2 regions of the Metabacillus dongyingensis genome follow, and region 2 is predicted to be linked to the other one. Evidence: riboswitches for the same ligand, from Rfam matches in the RefSeq annotation. Region 2 holds a riboswitch; the other holds the start of a gene.
What was found. A riboswitch is a leader RNA that binds a small molecule or an ion and turns the genes downstream of it on or off. The one in region 2 is predicted to bind cobalamin.

Region 1 (7,527 bases), 210 kb from region 2:
CTCCTTTTTTAAGCAATCCGATCGAATCGGCGTAGAGGGATGCCAGATTCAGGTCGTGCAAAATGGCGAGGATGGTCAAATTCATATCTTTCTGCAATTTTTTCAGTAATTCCAAAAGCTCCTTCGTATGCTTCACATCTAAATGATTCGTTGGTTCATCGAGCAAAAGCAGTTCCGGTTCCTGAGCAAGCGCTTTAGCAAGCAGCACTCTTTGTTTTTCCCCGCCGCTTAAGGAATGATAAGGGCGTTTGCGGTACTCCCAGACGGAAGTCTGCTTCATGGCAGTTTCTGCTGCTATCAAGTCAGCCTGAGTGTTTTCTTTAAAAAACAGCGTTTTTTGATAAGGATACCTGCCGAGCATGACAATCTCTTCTACTGAAAAATCCAGCCCTGCTTCATTTTCTTGGGTCATAACTGCCGCTTTTTTTGCGAGTTCCCTTTGTGAATAAGATGCAAGGGGCTTAGCATCGAACAGGATTTCTCCATTGTGAATGGGCAGAGCGCCCATAATTAACCGGATAATCGTTGTTTTTCCACTGCCGTTTGGTCCGATTAAAGCAAAAAAACGTCCTTTTTCAATGGAAAAAGAGAGATCCTTGATGACCGCTTTTTTATCATCGTAACCTCCCGTCAGATTTTTGACGTGCAGCATATGCAACCTTCTTTCCTTTAAAGTTGTGCCTTCTTCTGTTTTCGGTTTTTGACAAGCAATAAGGTGAATATAGGCGAACCGATCAGTGCAGTTACGACTCCTATCGGAAGTTCTTTAGGAGAGATAATAGATCTTGCAAGCAGATCGGCGAGAACAAGATACCCTCCTCCTATCAGCACGGAAAGCGGAAGAACATACCGGTGATTCGATCCGGCCATCAAACGGACGAGATGAGGAATAACAAGCCCGACAAATCCAATCGCACCTGAAACAGCTACGGCGCTTCCTGTTAAAATGGATGCCGCAATCAAGACAATCGTTTTCTTCTTTTTTACATTCATTCCCGAAAATTGGGCTGCCTGTTCACCTAAAGCCATGTTGTTCAGTTCACGGTAATGGAAAAGAATGATCGCAGCTCCCAGAACAAAAAATGGAACGATTAATTGAACATGCCCCCATCCTCTCATCGCAACGCTTCCCATAATCCAATAGAGAATCTGACTGATATCCTCACGGGGAATCAGGGCAATCAGCAGGGAAATGAACGCACTGATGAACGAAGAGATGATAATGCCTGCGAGGATAATGGTTTCATTTGTAAGCTTTCCGCTTGCCAAATGAGTCAGAGCAAAGACGATGAGCAGCGTGATCATACCAAAGAGAACTGCGATGATCGGCAGTGTGAAACTGCCCAGAATCGTAACTTGAATTTGAAAAAAGATAATGATAACTGCTCCCAGAGAGGCTCCCGATGAAACACCGATTGTATACGGGTCAGCAAGCGGGTTTTGAAGCAGTCCCTGAAAGGCAGCTCCGGCCAGCGACAATGAGGCTCCAACAAAAAAAGCGAGCAAAACTCGTGAGAACCGGATCTCCCAAATAATCATTTCTGTGCTTTTTTCTCCCTGATACAGCTGAAGATGAAACATTTTGCCAGTAATGATGTTTAAAATATCAGGGACGGTAACATTTACCGCCCCTACAAAGACTCCTGATATCATGCTGAAAATCGCAAAGACTGCTGCAAATAAAATGAGAAACTGATGTTTATTTTTTGAAAACATCTGGATAAATGAGTTTTCCAAGCTCTTCAACTCCATCCGCTAAACGGGGTCCAGGACGAGTCACCATGTCGCTGTTTACGTCAAACACTTCCTTTGACTGAACAGCTTTTACTTCCTTCCAGCCGCTTCTGTTTAGAACTTGCTCAGCTGGATTGTCGACGTAGTAGCCATATGTGGTGATGATCACATCCGGATTGCTGCTGACGATTTTCTCTTCGTCCATTTTTACCCAGCCTTCTTCAGATGAAGCTACATTGGACGCACCAATCATTTCAAGCATTTCATTCATAAACGTTCCTTTGCCTGTTGTGTAAATATCAGGCTGTGGAGAGACTTCAATCCAAACTTGTTTTTTTTCTTTGACAGCTTTTGCTTTTTCCTTGATGGCCTTAACTTTTGCATCCATATCTGCAATGATGCTGTCTGCTTTATCTAACGTGCCTGTTGCCTTCCCGACAGTGCGGATGGCTTTGTAAACCTGGTCGAATGAATTTTGGGAGCCGACAATAAACACCTTGATGCCTGCCGCTTCAAACTGTTTGATGATTTCCCCGTGATTTTGGGCATGGTACTCCTGAAGAAAAGCTACATCCGGCTGCAGAGCAATGATTTTCTCTGCATTAAGATCCTGTGCTCCTACTTTTTCCTTTTTTGAAACGGCTTCGGGATAGTTGTCATAATCAGAGACACCGACGATTTCCTTGTCCAATCCAAGTGCAAAAAGCATTTCAGTCGTGCTCGGTAGCAGCGAAACAATTTTCTCAGGTTTTTCCTCTAGCGTTATTTCTTTTCCAGCATCATCTGTGACTGTTACTGGGTAAGCTTCTTCCTTTTTTTCAGCCTGCTGTGTTTGTTCCTTGCTCTTGCTCGCTTGCTGTGTCTGTTCTCCCTGTGTACATCCCGAGAGAATTCCTGCCAGCAAAAGCAGCATTAGGGCAATACGATGAAAATAGGTGCCGAAAGATGTTTTCATTTGTTTTCTCCGCCTTTTATGTAATTGTCTTTTTTATTTTATTGTACGTTCCTTTGATACACCTGCCGTATCAAAGGTTGCCATCCCTTTTACCATTTCAGCGGCTGCTTCAATCAGCGGGTAGACAAGCACAGCTCCGGTACCTTCGCCAAGCCTCATCCCCAGTGACACCAGCGGCTTTTTCCCGAGCAAATTCAATACATGAAGATGTCCCGGTTCAACCGATAAATGCCCGGCAATCATATAATTACGCACATGCCGATTTAATTTTGAAGCAACGAGCGCAGCCGTTGTGCATATAAATCCATCTAAAATAACCGGAATTTTTTTAGATGCTGCGTAAAGCATGGCGCCTGTCATCGCTCCGATTTCAAAACCGCCTACCTTAGAAAGAACATCGATCGGGTCATTGGCGTCAGGCTTCAGCTTATTTAGAGCTTTTTTAATAACCTCGGCTTTATAAGCAACCTGCTTCGACTCAATTCCTGTTCCTCTTCCCGTGATATCCTCAGGCTTTAACACGCTCAGGGCGGCTGCAATGGCACTGCTTGATGTTGTATTGCCAATGCCCATTTCTCCTAGGATCAGGAGCCTTGCGCCATTTTTTATCATAGCTTCAGCCCTTTCCATTCCCAATTCCAGTGAACGGATTGCTTCCTTTCTTGTCATGGCAGGTTCAACCGCGAAATTTTTTGTTCCATAGCCGATCTTTTCAGAACGGACTCCCGGAATATCTGTTTTCACTCCTGCATCTACGATTTCCAGTAACCCATTTATCCGTTTTGTAAAAACGTTTATGGCTGCCCCTCCGCTCAGAAAATTGTTTACCATCTGAGCAGTCACCTCTTGAGGATAGGCAGAGACCCCTTCCTCTGCTACTCCGTGGTCTGCAGCAAAGACGATTACACCCGGGGGAAATACTTCAGGTTTTACATCAGTTGTGATTTCTGAAAGCTGCACAGCAATTTTTTCTATTTCACCAAGGCTGTTCATTGGCTTTGTTAAGGAATGTATGTAGGCTAATGCTTCAATCCCTTTTTGTTTACTGACAGGCTCTATCGCATCTATCTGCTGATAAATATCAATCATTTCTATTTCACCTCCTTATAAAAAAACGTTTTCATTGCTGAATATATCTTTTTCATTTGAATAGAGCCTTTAACGTGGGCAGCAAGTCTGTCGTATTCGCTTTCTTTAAAAGCACGAAAGCGGAGCGAGCGCTCAATCGGCTTCAGGCCTTTTTTCTGACGGAGCTTATTCAAATAAAGCCATCTGAATTCATCGTTATGAAAAACATCATGCAAGTACGTGCCGAACACCTGGCCATCTCGAGCGGTACAGCCTTCCTCTGTTCCGGAGAGGACTGAAAAAGGTTCTGCTTTCCTTGTTGATGCTGTTTGTCCCATATGGATCTCATACCCTGATAAAGAAATTCTGCCAAAATCTTTTAGTGAGCAATAGCCCTCAGAGCGGATGGTTTTCTTTTCGGATAAGATGGTTGTATTTACAGGGAAAATACCAAGTCCACCAAGTTCCTGATGATCTGATTCAACGCCGTTTGGATCCATCAGCTTTTCGCCGAGCATTTGATAGCCTCCGCAAATGCCTGCTAGTTGAGTTCCTTTTTCATAAGCAGATCTTATTTTGTCAAAGAGTCCTGTTTGCTTAAGAAACAGCAGGTCTTCAGCTGTGTTTTTGGTTCCAGGCAAAATAATGAGATCAGGATTTCCAAAATGCACAGCTTTTTTAACAAAACGGATATTCACATCAGGCTCCAGTCTTAACGGATCGATATCTGTAAAGTTGGATAATCTCGGATATGAAAGAACAGCTACGTCAAGTTCTGCATCGTGATTGGTACCATTTGAATACTGGCTTAAAACAAGGGAATCTTCCCCATCTATTTCAAGGTCAGGCAAAAATGGAACAACTCCAAGTACCGGCAGCCCCGTATATTCTTCAAACCAGTCCAATCCCGGCTGAAGCAGTGAAAGGTCCCCTCTGAATTTATTGATGATGACACCTATAATCCGCTTCCGGTCACACTCGCTAATGAGCTGAAGGGTCCCGACCAGACTGGCGAAAACGCCTCCTTTGTCAATATCTCCGATTAAAATCACTGGAGCTTCTGCAATTGCTGCTACTCTCATATTGACAAGCTCTCGGTCATTTAAATTAACCTCTGCAGGAGAACCTGCTCCTTCTATCACAATGACCTCGTATTTGTCCGACAGTTTCATCAGCGATTCTCTAATCGCCTCAAGACCTAATTGGAAAAAGTCCTCTCTGTACTCGGATGCCTTCATATTTGCATAGGGCTTCCCGTGAAAAACGACCTGAGACTCCATATCTTTTGAAGGTTTAATTAGGATCGGATTCATATCAGTTGTGGCTTCAATTCCGGCAGCTTCGGCCTGAATTCCCTGAGCTCTGCCTATTTCCTTGCCATCACTGGTAATGTAAGAATTCAGAGCCATATTTTGTGATTTAAAAGGCGCTGTTCTATAGCCGTCCTCTCGAAATATCCGGCATAGTGCCGTAACGAACATGCTTTTTCCAGCGTCTGAGTGTGTACCCTGAATCATCAGTTTTAATGATTTTGGCTCATTAGTATTCAATTCCATAGATGGCATCTACACCTTCTTCGTAGTAATGCTTTTCCACATTGATAACAGACACAAGGTCAGCGATTTCCTTTATTTCATCCTTTGCATCTCTTCCTGTCAAAACAATATGAACATGATTTGGGCGGTTTTGAATCGTATGTATGACATCCTCAATAGGCAGCACGTCATCGATCGGAAACGTATGAATAGCAAGCGCATTATTGATTTCATCAAGAATGACGACATCATACTCTCCGCTCAAAATCTTTTCCTTGGCGATTTGCCAGGCTGATTTTAAAGCTTTCCGGTGCACATCTGGTGTTTTAGTCCAAGTGAATCCTGCTCCAAGCTGATGGATTTCAGCACCGTTGAGTTTTTCAAGCACGTTTTTTTCACCGTAGGTTCTCTCAGGTGATTTTATAAACTGCAGGATGGATACTTTCATACCTCTTCCAATCGCACGGACAGCAAGACCGATGGATGCTGTTGTTTTTCCTTTGCCATTACCCGTATAAACAAGCAATCTTCCTTTTTGATCTTTCCCTGTCATTCACTCATCTCCTCTTTTCGTCTATAAACATAAAAAAGACCTTGAACTGAATGGAAGTCAGTCAAGGCCTTTAATAAGCAAAGTCATACACACTAAGGGTACCTGACTTATTCTTCCCACCGAAAAACAAGCAATCAATCATTAAAAGCAGGTCTCCTGGCTTTGCGCTTCATTTTCTATTGAACCTTCCCAACTTGAAAAGTCAGTGGCGTTTCAACTGAATCTGCGCTTACAGTAGCGGGGGCTGCACCGGATTCTGACCGGTTTCCCTATTATCCTGATCTCATCAGGCACTTTTAAAGAAATCATATTTTTTGTTCATTGTAATCTATAAATCTGGAAATGTCATCAACTTCTTTTTTGTAGCTGAAAATGAACTCATTAAGTCAGGCTATTTCTCGATTAGGCTTAAATCCTCCAGCTCCAGGCGAGTTGTTGTTTCCATTTGAATTCTCTCGCCAAATTGCAGTTTGATCAGTCTTTTAAATAGCGGCCCATCATACACAAAGGTATGATACTCTCCTGCCTCACCCATTGGACATATCGGTGTGGACTTCATTCTTTCTATTAGCTGCTGATCAATTTCCTGGCCGAGCCATGTGTCATCAAGCACATTATCCTGAGTTCTGATGATGACTGCTTTGTATCCGCTATCTGCAAAATCTTGAAGGGCTTGCGCAGCTTCATCCTTCTTCATCCATAACGGATACAGTGCTTCTAAGCCAGCTGAGTCTGCCGTATTTTCTCCCCAGCTGCGGTGTTCATCAAGATATAAATCTCCGAAAGCTGCGCTAGTAAGTTGATATTTATTCTTCAAATCTTTAAGTGAGTCTATAAAACTTTGAGTATATCCCTTAAATGTGCATCTAATAAAATGCACAGGAATACCTAAGGCTTCGCTTTGTTTTAGTATTGCTTCCATTTTCTCGCCATGTCCGAACGTTCTCTCTAGCTCAATAGGTACAGTGGTTATAAGACATGCAATTTCATGACCTTGGCCAATGAGCATATGCAGTGCCATACAGCCATCTTTGCCGCCGCTCCATGATAGAGCAATTTTTTTCTTCATTTCGATACACCGCTTTCAATCTTTTTTATGTATTCTTTGTCTGACTTTTTCCATTTTGATTATGATTCATAAGGAATCTTAAGTCAAAAGAAATTGCTGCCTTATTTGACATGGATGTATTAAAATACATCAAGTTGCTTCTAAAGGCCGGTATTTTTCTATCAAAAAACACCAAAATGAATAATTATCCACTTTGGCGCTCTTTATATAGCTTTACCATTACTATTTTCATTATTTAATCTAAAGCCATTTTCATAGCCGTTCTGTATAATAGCTCCGTTCCAATTGAGATATCCTCCATCGTTGAATACTCTTTAGGATTATGGCTGATACCGTCTTTACAGCGGACAAAGATCATCCCATACTCACATTCGTACGACATCGCTAATGAATCATGAAAAGGTCCGCTCATCAATTCAATCGGATTCAGTCCGATATGTGAACTCTCATTTTTCATTATCTTCATGATTCTTTCAGAGCAATACCGCGGTTCACTATTTGTATCTTCTGAAATGGTATAAGTTAATCCATGCAGTTCAGAAATTGTGTGGATTTTTTTTCTCAGCAGATTTTCAATAAAATCGCGTCTTTCAATCTCAATATCTCTTAAATC
Region 2 (7,527 bases):
TTATATATGCTGAAAGCCATGTTCGATAATCAGATGCCTGATAAGGGCGGATGATCAGGCGGACTGATTTTGTATAATAGTTGGCCAACGAATATCCCTCTCTCTTTTTTATGACCTGAAAATTTGATTCAGCTGTATTATTTTTCTATCTTTAAATGATCAGGTTGTACTAATCGTCTTAGGAGAATGGTATGAAACGAGATAATGAGCTTTTAATCCGAATATGCAGAAAGAAACCGCAGCACTTACTCTAAAAAACTCATTCAACACATTCTCTGCAAAAATAGAATTGCTGCCGGCCGAATCAATAACTCTCAGCACCAGGAATTCAGATTTTCTGTACATTTTACCCCGGGCCTGTTTGCAGGGAGTCAGTACTGCTGGCTAACGCTCAGTTTCAAATAGATAGGCAGAAAAATTGTAAATGATGTACCGGCACCAGGCTGGCTTTTCACATAAATATGGCCGTTCATTGCTTTAATAATGCTGAAAGATACCATCATACCAAGGCCGGTTCCATTCGATTTAGTAGAGAAATAGGGTTCCCCAAGCCTCAGAACCTGATCATCCGTCATTCCTTTACCATAGTCAGATATCACGATTTTGATATGAGCGTCTTCCTTTATAGTTGAAATTTCTATTAAACCGCCAGCAGAATAAGATTCTATACCATTTTTAAGAATATTTATCAGTGATTGCTTAAGCTTTAAAGGATCTCCAAGAACTAAGATGTCATCAGAACTGAAGTTTTCATTAAACTGCACATTTTCCATTTGTGCAAGAGGTGACATGACGTTGATGCAGTTCCTAAGTTCAGTATGGATCTCAATTGGATGATTATTTTCAGCTTCAGGTCTTGCAAATGTCAGATAATCTTTGATAATGTTAGTCGCTCGATCCAACTCGTTTAACGAAATTTCTATGTATTCTTCCTTTTTTTCCTGGCTGATATCTTCTTCTCGAAGCAGCTGCAGAAAGCCTTTTGTCGTCGTCAGCGGATTGCGGACTTCATGTGATATGCTTGCCGCTAAGTGACTGACCACTTCAAGTTTTTCTGCTTTAATCACACGTTTCAGCAAATAAAAGTTTTGGACAATTGTTTCAAAAAGAATCGTTCCTATGACAGCTGCAAATATATGGAGGATAATAAGTTCAATATAAGATTCCAGTTGAAAAAAAGCTCCATAAATCATTTCAATGTGAAGGATTGAAAAAATCAAAGACGTCAGCACGATGGCTGCAACAAGAATTAATTTCTTTCTGAGTCTGCTTTTTAAATAATAGGATGAAAGCATTGGCACGAAAAGAACAAGAATGCCAGCCATCACAATAGTCGGATAGATGCCGTTTCCCCCAATAAGCAGCCGGGTCACAGCGGTAACGGCAAATAAAAAGAATCCGAGAGGATATCCTCCGTACAACAGTCCCATTACATAGGGTATTCGCCTGAAGTCAAAGAAAAAATCATCTTCAATCATAAACGGGTACAGCATGCTTAAAATAATCGCAAGTGCCGGCAAAATAGCAAAAAGCCACTTATTTCTTTTTTTATTCGTTTCTTTTCTCATATATAACAGCTGTATAATCAACAGCGGGGAAAAAACGAGTAAAAAATTCAGTAAAACATCCTTCATTCCCATGCAGTTCTCACCTTATCCGCAAAAGTATTAAAAAACTTCACTATTAAAATATATATCAAATTTACTAGTGAATGTTAGAATATTCTAAAAGACTTTAAATTTTTTTGTCAGGAGAAAAGTAATGAGCAAACAACAAATGCAAATTAAGTTAATGGTTAAAAAAGAATACGATCTGGCAGCAGAATTTTTGCGGACCGATTTGGAATTGAATGCCCTAATCATTGAGGACTTGACCGAAGAACATATGATGGTTTACGGAGGTTATCTTAATACGCATTTGAACGCCATTTTAATGATTTATCCTGAAAAAATTTATTACTACAGCCCCGATATTAATTTCCCATTAGGAGAATTTGCATTGATCATACGGGAAACCGGCATCAGGAAAATTGTCGGAAAAAAAGAATTGGTCGAAGAGTTTAAATGTCACTTTCAAATGGATCTCGAAAGTGATTCGTTTATGCTCAGATATGAAGGAAGCAAAGATTTTCAGGCAAGCAAGGGTGTTAAAATGATTACTAGTCTTGAAGAATGCCGAAAACTATACGATTTGTTCATGAATGTCGATGAGTATAAAATGATTGGACCAAATGAAGACTTTTTTGCAAATGATCACTTTCAAAACATAGAATCAGGAAAGCTGAATGTATTCTACAAGGCAGTAGAAGGAACAATGGTTTCAACCGCAGGAGTGTTTATTGAAAGCTCCCGCACTGCCATTATAGTTGGTGTAGCTACACCGCCGGTTCATCGTCGGAAAGGATATGCTTCTGAAGTGATTCGTGCCATATGCCAGAAGCTTGCAAATGAAGAAAAGGCCATTTATTTGTTTTATAATAATCCAGATGCAGGAAAGCTATATAAACAGCTTGGATTTTATGAGGCTGCAAAATGGAAAGTCCTTGGAATCTCAGCACACTCTTAATATTATGCTTGCATGAAAACGAAACTTCAGCTATGCTTAGAAACAATTGTTAATGAATTTTAAAAATTTAATATTTTTACAAGCGATAGGTGCTAATTACAAGAGTACATTTCTGTATTAGCTTAAAAGGGAAGCTCGGTGAAAATCCGACGCGGTCGCGCCACTGTAATGGGGAGAATTCTATAAAAGTCCACTGTTTTTCTACTGAAAAATGGGAAGGGAATAGAATACAATGAACCTGAGTCAGGAGACCTGCCTATCGTATGCACTTCATGCCTACGCGGAATAGGGAGGGTGATGCGATATGTTGAAACCGGTCTTGTGTCTCAACTCAAGTTAGCTTAGTCCATCAAACTCTCTTCTTTCAAGAGAGTTTTTTTCATGCACCGAAAGTTGAGAAACGATAAGAAACGGGGGAGAGGCAATGAGCATTAAGAATTCAAACTTAGGTTATCCGAGAATCGGAGAAAAAAGAGAGTGGAAAAAGACGTTAGAATCATTCTGGAAAGGCGATTTAACTGAACAGCAATTTGAACAGAAGATGAAAGAGATCAGGCTTTCACATTTGCAGAAGCAGTTGGACAAAGGTATTGATCTAATCCCGATTGGTGACTTCACCTATTATGATCATATACTGGATACAGCTATTATGTTTGGTCTTCTTCCGGAGAGGTTCCGGACTCAAGATGCAAATTCCCTCCAGACCTACTTTAATATTGCAAGAGGCAGCAGTGAGCAAGTGGCGGCTGAAATGACAAAATGGTTTAACACGAATTATCATTATATTGTACCGGAACTGGGTCAGGCAGAGCCAAGACTGACCGAAAACCGTCTTTTGCATCTTTATCTTGAAGCAAAAGAAGAGCTCGGCATAAACGGTAAGCCTGTTATTGTCGGTCCGCTTACCTTAGTTGCTTTATCAAAAGGCGAAAATAAAGACCAAGTAATTCAGAAATTAATTCCTTTATACGTTCAGGTGCTTCAGGAGCTTGCAGATGCCGGCGCTGAGTGGATACAGATTGATGAACCGGTGTTTGTGACATCGAATGCAAATGGTGCATTATTTTCAAAAGCTAAAGAAATTTACGGAACAATCAGAAGAGAGACGGAAAATACAAAGCTGCTGATTCAAACTTATTTTGAAAGTGTTGAGCAATACGAGGATCTGGTCAGCCTCCCCGTTGATGGCATTGGACTCGATTTTGTTCATGACAGCGGTGTATCGCTTAGAAAGTTGAAAACGGCAGGATTTCCAAAGGACAAAGTTCTGGCTGCAGGGGTCATTGATGGACGTAATGTGTGGAAGGCAAGTCTGCAAAAGACCGTGAAGCTTGTCCACACTATTTTGGAAGCTGTTGACCGGGACCGGCTGATTCTTCAGCCTTCATGCAGTCTAATTCATGTGCCGGTGACTGCAGAAAATGAACAGCAGTTAGATCCTCTTGTAAAAGATGCCTTATCTTTTGCGGATGAGAAGCTTTACGAACTGAGTGTATTAACGAATTTTATTAACTTTGAAACTGAAGCAGAGGTGCTTAAAGAATATGATTCAGCTACTGATCAGTTATCATCATCAAAGCTGAGAAACCAAAGTGCTGTTCAGGATGCGATGAATCAGCTGGATTCCTTTTCAACAGAGAGAGCGGAAGCTGGTCTGCGGAGAAAACAGCAAAACAAACGGTTCAGCCTTCCATTGCTGCCAACAACAACAATCGGCAGCTTTCCGCAAACAAAAGAGGTTCGGGCACAGCGCCTTAAATGGAAAAAAGGCGAACTGACTGAAGAGCAATACAGTATTTATATAGAAGAAGAAATAAGAAAATGGATTGAAATTCAGGAAAATCTTGAGCTGGACGTTCTGGTGCATGGAGAATTTGAAAGGACGGACATGGTGGAGTTCTTTGGAGAAAAATTATCAGGTATAGCAATTACGACTTTTGGCTGGGTGCAATCCTATGGCTCGCGCTGCGTCAGACCGCCAGTTATATATGGAGATGTTTTACTTGAAGAGCCAATGACAGTAAAAGAAACCGTTTTTGCTCAAAGTCTTTCTGAAAAACCTGTAAAAGGGATGCTGACAGGTCCTGTCACGATTTTAAACTGGTCATTTGTTCGAAATGATCTCCCGAAATCAAGTGTCCTTAATCAATTATCACTCTGCATCCGAAAAGAAGTTGAGGCACTTGAACAAGCTGGTATTGCGATGATACAAGTAGATGAGCCGGCACTCCGGGAAGGCCTGCCTCTTAAATCGGAGAAATGGGATAAGTATATAAAAGATACGGTGACGGCATTTAAGCGGTCTACAGCTTCCGTCCAGCCGGATACACAAATTCATACACATATGTGCTATTCGAATTTTGAAGATATTATCGAAGCGATTGATGCATTAGATGCAGATGTCATTTCAATTGAAACTTCAAGAAGTCATGGTGAACTCATCCATTCATTTGAGAAATATTCATATGAGAAAGGGATTGGATTAGGCGTATACGATATTCACAGCCCAAGGGTCCCTGCAGAAAAAGAGCTCGTTATGAATATTGAAAGAGCCCTGCAGGTTTTAGATCCGGAACTTTTTTGGGTCAATCCTGACTGCGGGCTGAAGACAAGAGGAGTCACGGAAACGATTGCAGCATTAAAAGTGATGGTGTCAGCCGCAAAAAGCTGCAGAGAAAAAGCAAGCGAGGCTGCGACTGTATAATTTTCACCAGTTTAATCAAAAAACAAGCCTGTTCCTAAATAGGGAACAGGCTTGTTCGTAATCTTAGCGGACACCTTTCATGTAGCTTTGAATTTTAGGAGAAAGAATTAGCATCAAAAATCCTAAAAGTACAGCTATACCGCCAATGATACCAAAATAGAGAATTTCAGTTTCGGGTTTATAGAATTTAACAATTTGAGCGTTAATAGCTTGAGCAGATGCACTTGTCAGGAACCAAAGACTCATTGTCTGTGCTGAGAATGCAGCCGGAGCAAGCTTTGTTGTTGTAGATAAACCAACAGGTGACAGGCAAAGCTCTCCGAGTACAACCAGGAAGAAGCTGAGTATTAGCCAAATCGGGTTAGCAAGTGAATCTGTTCCGTTCACGTAAGCAGGAATTATCATGATCAAAAATGATAAACCTGCAAAAAACAAACCAAATGCAAATTTTTTCGATGTAGATGGCTGACGATTGCCAAGTTTAATCCAAAGCCATGCAAACACCGGCGCCAAGAAGACAACGAATAATGGATTTAACGATTGAAATAATGATGATGGAATTTCAAAACCGCCAAATTTTAATTGTGTTCGAGTATCAGCGTATGCTCCAAGAATCGTAGCTCCTTGTTCCTGTATCGCCCAGAAAACCATTGCCGCGATGAACAGTGGAATATAAGCAATAAGGCGAGAGCGTTCAACATCTGTTGACTTAGGACTGCGGTACATCACAATGAAGTAAACCGTTGGAATTAATATACCTAAAATACTGATTAAGAAAGTAAATCTTTCTATCGTCAGATAGCCGGTTGAAATGGATATAGCTCCTAAAATTCCGATAACAGCTATACCAATAGCCAATCTTCCGAAAACTTTATTTCTTTCAGAAGGAGTAAGCGGGTTTGGAACTGCTGATCCAGCCAATCCAAGATTTTTCTTTTTAGTCAGCAAGAAGACGATTAATCCTAAGGCCATACCAATTGCAGCAAATCCAAAACCTAAGTGGAAATTGTATTTTTGACCTACAGTACCAACAATAATTGGAGCCAGCAGACCGCCTAAGTTGATTCCCATGTAGAAAATGCTGAATCCTGAATCGCGGCGATTATCATCTTTGCTGTATAGATCACCCACAATATTCGAAATATTCGGTTTAAGCAACCCGGTACCGATTACAATGAAGAACATTGACACGAAAAATGCAGCAATGCTTCCAGGGAAAGCAAGAATAATATGACCAAGCATAATAAGGACTCCGCCATAAAAAACGGTACGTGTATTTCCAAGTAACCTGTCGGATATCCAGCCTCCGATGATTCCGGACATATAAACAAGAGATCCGTAGATGGACATAATGGAAAGAGCAGTAGTCTGATCAAGTCCAAGTCCGCCATCTTTCATGGAATAATACATATAATACAGAAGAATAGCTCTCATCCCATAATAAGAAAAGCGCTCCCAAAATTCTGTGAAGAATAGCGTGAACAATCCTTTAGGATGACCGAAAAAACCTTTTTGCGGTACACTTTGTACAATTTTGTCTTTATCAATCGATGACATGATACAAGAATCCTCCTTTTTACCATGTATAATAATACTACTATTAAAATTGAATTGTCAAAAAAAATCGGCAAAAATGCTAGATGAATTATTTTTTTAATATAATTTTACAAAAATGACATGAAAAAACAGGGCTTGCGTGCAGCTCTGTTTTTTCTGTCTATTTCTTTAAGTTCTATAATTAAAGAAAAAAATTACCTTGGGTCTATGCATTTCGTATGATCAGAGATAGCTGCTGACATTAATTGCGTTAATCAGTCTTCAATCAGCAAAAGGAGACTTAATTCTACTTTACAAACCACCGGTCTGTTTTTAAAATGTAGAAAGGAGGCGTCGAATTATGAAGCAATTTGAAAGAAGAGTGCGCTCAGAGAAGGCATTGCTTGAAGCTGCATCTGCATTGATTAAGGAAGTGGGCTGCGCCAAAACCACCCTTTCAGAAATCATGGAGAGAACAGGCCTGTCAAAGGGAGCCATCTATCATTATATTAAAAGCAAAGATGAGCTATTCGCTAAAGTGCTTGAAGCGAGGATTCATGAAACAAATGAAAAATTCTTTGAAAAAATGGGGAAGAGCAAAGAGGATATGACGGACCCTATCGATGTTTTATCAGAGAGTTTCGAAGCAATCAATCATCCAAAAGATGTCGTGAATCAAATCCTGTTATACTTTATCGGCAGGAATGAACAAAAAAAAGCAA

Region 1: linked by a shared signal. The riboswitch ahead of cobO (cob(I)yrinic acid a,c-diamide adenosyltransferase) and the one ahead of metE (5-methyltetrahydropteroyltriglutamate--homocysteine S-methyltransferase) in region 2 are both predicted to bind cobalamin.

The regions. Positions count from the first base shown of each region.
Region 1 covers NZ_CP082944.1:2,510,758-2,518,284, forward strand. Annotated here, with positions in the region: gene K8L98_RS12500 (ABC transporter ATP-binding protein) at 1-652, opposite strand, end outside; gene K8L98_RS12505 (FecCD family ABC transporter permease) at 670-1,737, opposite strand; gene K8L98_RS12510 (ABC transporter substrate-binding protein) at 1,700-2,689, opposite strand; gene cobT (nicotinate-nucleotide--dimethylbenzimidazole phosphoribosyltransferase) at 2,723-3,778, opposite strand; gene K8L98_RS12520 (cobyric acid synthase) at 3,781-5,313, opposite strand; gene cobO (cob(I)yrinic acid a,c-diamide adenosyltransferase) at 5,297-5,845, opposite strand; cobalamin riboswitch at 5,975-6,158, opposite strand; gene K8L98_RS12530 (Dph6-related ATP pyrophosphatase) at 6,237-6,914, opposite strand; gene K8L98_RS12535 (M20 family metallo-hydrolase) at 7,150-7,527, opposite strand, start outside.
Region 2 covers NZ_CP082944.1:2,719,032-2,726,558, reverse strand. Annotated here, with positions in the region: gene K8L98_RS13520 (GNAT family N-acetyltransferase) at 1-88, opposite strand, end outside; gene K8L98_RS13515 (ATP-binding protein) at 372-1,640, opposite strand; gene K8L98_RS13510 (GNAT family N-acetyltransferase) at 1,762-2,565, shown strand; cobalamin riboswitch at 2,636-2,839, shown strand; gene metE (5-methyltetrahydropteroyltriglutamate--homocysteine S-methyltransferase) at 2,990-5,269, shown strand; gene K8L98_RS13500 (peptide MFS transporter) at 5,333-6,826, opposite strand; gene K8L98_RS13495 (TetR/AcrR family transcriptional regulator) at 7,167-7,527, shown strand, end outside.